DNA from 2 places in the Streptosporangium sandarakinum genome. Region 1 is predicted to be linked to the other one. Evidence: riboswitches for the same ligand, from Rfam matches in the RefSeq annotation. Region 1 holds a riboswitch; the other holds the start of a gene.

Evidence for each region. Region 1 has a riboswitch for cyclic di-AMP ahead of ACQP10_RS30025 (hypothetical protein). Riboswitches for the same ligand answer to the same signal wherever they lie in the genome.
Region 2: it holds a riboswitch for cyclic di-AMP, as region 1 does, so the genes downstream of both, ACQP10_RS29040 (coiled-coil domain-containing protein) here and ACQP10_RS30025 (hypothetical protein) in region 1, are expected to answer to the same signal.

What each region holds. Positions count from the first base shown of each region.
Region 1 is NZ_CP192034.1:6,527,260-6,529,451, forward strand. It holds gene ACQP10_RS30020 (alpha/beta fold hydrolase) at 1-62, opposite strand, end outside; gene ACQP10_RS30025 (hypothetical protein) at 450-1,211, opposite strand; cyclic di-AMP (ydaO/yuaA leader) riboswitch at 1,452-1,589, opposite strand; gene ACQP10_RS30030 (DUF4253 domain-containing protein) at 1,876-2,192, opposite strand, start outside.
Region 2 is NZ_CP192034.1:6,304,043-6,306,234, forward strand. It holds gene galT (galactose-1-phosphate uridylyltransferase) at 1-967, shown strand, start outside; cyclic di-AMP (ydaO/yuaA leader) riboswitch at 1,063-1,199, shown strand; gene ACQP10_RS29040 (coiled-coil domain-containing protein) at 1,241-2,170, shown strand.

The DNA of each region.
Region 1 (2,192 bases):
CCGGGAGATCCGAAGGTCTCGTAGGCGATCTCGATGCCGTTGGCCCGGACGCGCGTCGTCATGTCGCTCCCTCTCCCCGTCCGTCCGCGGGCGGGCCGGGTGGCCGCCCGGGCGGTTCCCGCCGCACGGAGCCGGCGGACCGGTGACCCGAAACAGAATGTCATTCTGCCCAGGCCGGGGCAAGGCATCCCCGCGCCGAAGGGCCGGAGACGCGGAACGGGAGCGGACGCCCTGCGCCGGCGTCCGCTCCCGCGTCCAGGGGAGGCTGGGGTTCGAAGCTCTTCGCTTCCGGCCGCCACGGTCTGACGGCGCCGTGACGACGCGACGGCCGTGTCGGTCCGGCGCCGTGACGACCCGATGGCCGTGATGTCCGGCGCCGTGACGGCGCGACGGCACCGCCACGGTTCGGCGCCGTCGCCGTCGTCACGATTTCGGCGGCGCCGCCCTTGTCAGGGCTTGACGGTGATCTGGACCGGCTTGGCCGGGTCGCTGTCCCGCTTGTTCCAGGCGCCGGCGGAGAACGGGACCGGGTGGTTCTTCTTGCCCGGGCCGTCGCCCCACTTGGTGATGACGTAGTCGACCTTGATGTGGCCCTCGCCGCCGTTGCCGTCCACACCGAGGGTGTCGGGGTTGAACGTGCCGCCGGTCAGGTCGGCGAAGGTCTTGGCGTCGAGGTCGATCATGACGCCGCTGCTGGAGGGGACACCGGGGCCGCGGTCGCCGACGAAGAACTTGGCCTTCTTGCCCTTGTAGATGACGTAGCCCTCGGTGAACAGCGGCCAGCTCGGGCTGGCGATCATGCCCTTCTGCATCGGCTTGCCGCTGGCGGGGAGGCCGGTGTCACCGGCGCGGCCGGAGGAGTCGTCCCAGAAGTAGGAGGCCGTGGTGTGGCCCTTCAGCATGACGGTCTTGGTGACCTTCTGCGGCTTGGCCGGGGCGGCCTTCTCCTGCGCGGCCTGCTCGGGGGCGGCCTGCTCGGGGGCGGCGGCGGGCTTCAGCGCGGCGGCCCGGACGGGGGCGCTCTCGGGGGCGACGGCCGCGACCTGCTCGGTCACCGCGGCGACCCGGGCACCGGCCGCGGGCACGTCGTGGTCGGCCGAGGGGAGGGCCGAGACGGCGGCGGCGGAGGCGAGGAGCCCGGCGCCGATCAGGCCGGCCACGGCGTAGCGGGTCTTGCGGGCGGTCTTACGGGGGTCCAGGGAGGAAGGCATGAAGAAAAGAACTCTTTCGCGAGGGAACGGGGCAGCCGCGTGCCATGTGCGAAAAGGCACCGGCGGGGTCGCGCTCACAGGGAAGAGGGGCGCAGGAGGAGATCAGGTGGTGCTACACGGAGCGCTGGGGGATGCCGCGACCGATCGCGGCGAGAGGGCCCAGGGGGCGTGAAAGTCTCAGAGGACCGGCACTGAAATGGTGTATACCGGTACGAAGGTGGCGCAGTCTCCCACTGGGGGATCTCCTCTCCATCTCGTCTACCGGGTTAGCTGACGGGTTCGGGCGGTGGAGTGCCCTACCACCGCGTGCGCGGCGGATTCACCCCGGAAGGGTGGGTCCCCGGTTCCCGTGGCCCTGGTGGCTTCGGGATTCGACGTCGGCCCGGCCGCTCCCTCGGATGAGGGTGCAGGTCACCTGCCGATGACTAGGACACTACCGGCCAAATCCGACAAAGCAAAGCAGAACCCATGGAAACGCCAGAAGATCTACCTTCTATAGCCAAGAAAGGGCAGACGACCGGGTTTAGCCTCCCCCGAACCGGCTCAGACCAGGGCATACACGCCGCGACGAATTACTTACAGGTGATTCACCGCCGCCATTCCCGGTGGTCCGGGCCGCCGTTCCCGCCCGGCCTCGCGGGCCCCGCGCCCGCCCCCGCGCCGGTCAGTCCCACCAGAACGACCAGGCGTTCCTGCCCATGATCTGCTCGGCGTAGCCGGCGAGCGTGCCGGCGCTGTAGATGACGCTGTCCGGGCAGAACGTCCAGTGCTCGGCCGCGACGTGCAGGGCGTGCTCCGCCGTCGTCGGGGGCGCCGCAACGCTCAGGTCAAGGGTGTTGAAACCCACGCCCACCAGCCGCGCCCCGAACCGCTCCTCCCAGCTCCGCACCACGGCGGCCAGCGGGACCATCCACTCGTTGTGGTTCAGCGCGCCCTGCCATCCCATGACGGCCAGCGCGTCGGCCCCCCGGTCGGCGGCCA
Region 2 (2,192 bases), 220 kb from region 1:
CGCCTCCGAGCTGCGCTACGACCCGCTCACCGAGGAGTGGATCGCGGTGGCCGGGCACCGCCAGAGCCGCACGTTCCTGCCGCCGGCCGACGAGTGCCCGCTGTGCCCCTCGGCTCCCGGCAGGCTCACCGAGATCCCCTCGCCCGACTACGACGTGGTGGTCTTCGAGAACCGCTTCCCGTCCTTCTCCGGCCAGCCGGTCGGCACCGCCCCCGTCGGCGGGCTGAGCGAGGTCCGCCCGGGGACCGGGCGGTGCGAGGTGGTGTGCTTCACCTCCGACCACGACTCCTCCTTCTCCCGGCTCTCCCCCGAGCAGGTCGAGCTGGTCATGGAGGCGTGGATCGACCGTACGGCGGAGCTGTCGGCGCTACCCGGGGTGGAGCAGGTCTTCTGCTTCGAGAACCGGGGCCCCGAGATCGGCATCACCCTGGCTCACCCGCACGGCCAGATCTACGCCTACCCCTACGTGACCCCCCGGACCCGGCTGTCCCTGCGGGCGGCCGAGCGGCACCGGAGGCGGACCGGCCGCGACCTGTTCGCCGACGTGCTCACCGCCGAGCGGGAGGCGGGCGTCCGCGTGGTCGCCGCCAACGAGCACTGGACGGCGTTCGTGCCGGCCGCGGCGCGCTGGCCGGTCGAGGTCCACCTCTACCCCCACCGCCGGGTGCCCGACCTGGGCTCGCTGGAGGCCGACGAGCGGGCGGCGTTCGGCCCCCTGTACACCCGGGTGCTTCGCGCCCTGGACGGGCTCTTCGGCGTGCCGCTGCCGTACGTGGCGGCCTGGCACCAGGCGCCGGTGCACACCGGCCGGGACCTGTCGTACGCCCACCTGGAGGTGTTCAGCATCCGCCGGGCGCCCGACAAGCTGAAGTATCTGGCCGGGTCGGAGTCGGCCATGGGCGCCTTCGTGAACGACGTCCTGCCGGAGGACACGGCCCGCCGCCTGCGGTCCCTGGCCGAGGGGTGAGCCGAAGGGTGAGCCGAGGGGTGATCGGCGTCCGGTCACGGAACGGGGTCGCGTGACCATCCGTTTACCATTGCTATCCTCACCCATTGGACTTTATGTCCGATATGCCTAATTCCGGGTGCGTCGCCCGGAAGCCGGGGAACCACCGCACCCGGGGTGAATCCACTTCGGTGGAAGGGCTCTCTCCCGCCCGAACCCGTCAGCTAACCCGGTAGGCGGTAGGAGAGGAGAGCCGTGGCGGCCCCGTCCCCCACGTCCCGTCGCCGTGCGGCCATGACCGTCTCCGCGGTCTCCGCCCTGGCGTTCGTCCTCGGCGGCGGACCCGCCGGCGCCGACCCCAAGCCGTCCGAGTCCGAGCTGCGCGCCGACCTCGCCAAGCTCACCAAGAAGGTCGACGGGCTCATCGAGGACTACGCGGCCAAGCGGGAGTCACTGCGCAGGGCCCGGCAGGCCGAGAGCCGGGCCAGGACCGCCCTGACCGAGGCGGAGCACGCCTACACCGAGGCCAGGGAGCAGGTCGCGGACATCGCCCGGCTCCAATACCAGGGCAGCGGCGGCCTGCCCGCCCTGCTGTTCGCCCCCCAGCCGGACGGCGCGGCGGTCACCGCGCAGCTCGCCGCCCAGCAGGGTGCCCACCTGCGGACCTTCGCCCAGAGCCGGGACCTGCGCAGGCGGGCGGCCGAGGAGGCCACCCGGCTCACCGGCCGGATCGCCGAGGAGGGCGAGGCCGTGGCCGCCCGGCGCCGCGACGCCGAGAAGGCCATCGCGGACGTCAAACGGAAGCTCGACGCGCTCGTCCCCGTGGGCTCGGGTCGCCGCGCCGACGGCAGCTGGGCGCCCCAGCTGCCCGCCGGCTCCGACAACATCACCGACCGCACCCGGATCATGCGCGGGGCGGTCGGGAAGCGGTTCACCCTCCCCCACGAGGTCGGCTGCTACCGCTCGGAGAACGACGGCGGCGAACACCCGCTGGGCCGGGCCTGCGACTTCATGATGAGCGCCGGCGGCTCGACGCCCACGGCGGAGCACGTCGCGCTCGGCGACGAGATCGCCGCCTGGGTCCTCAAGAACAGGGCGCGGCTCGGGGTCAAGTACGTGATCTGGCGCCAGCGGATCAACAGCGGCACCGGCTGGCGTGCCATGTCCGACCGCGGAGGCGTCACCGCCAACCACTACGACCACGTGCACATCTCGATGTACTGACCGGCCCGTGCGGATCGACGGC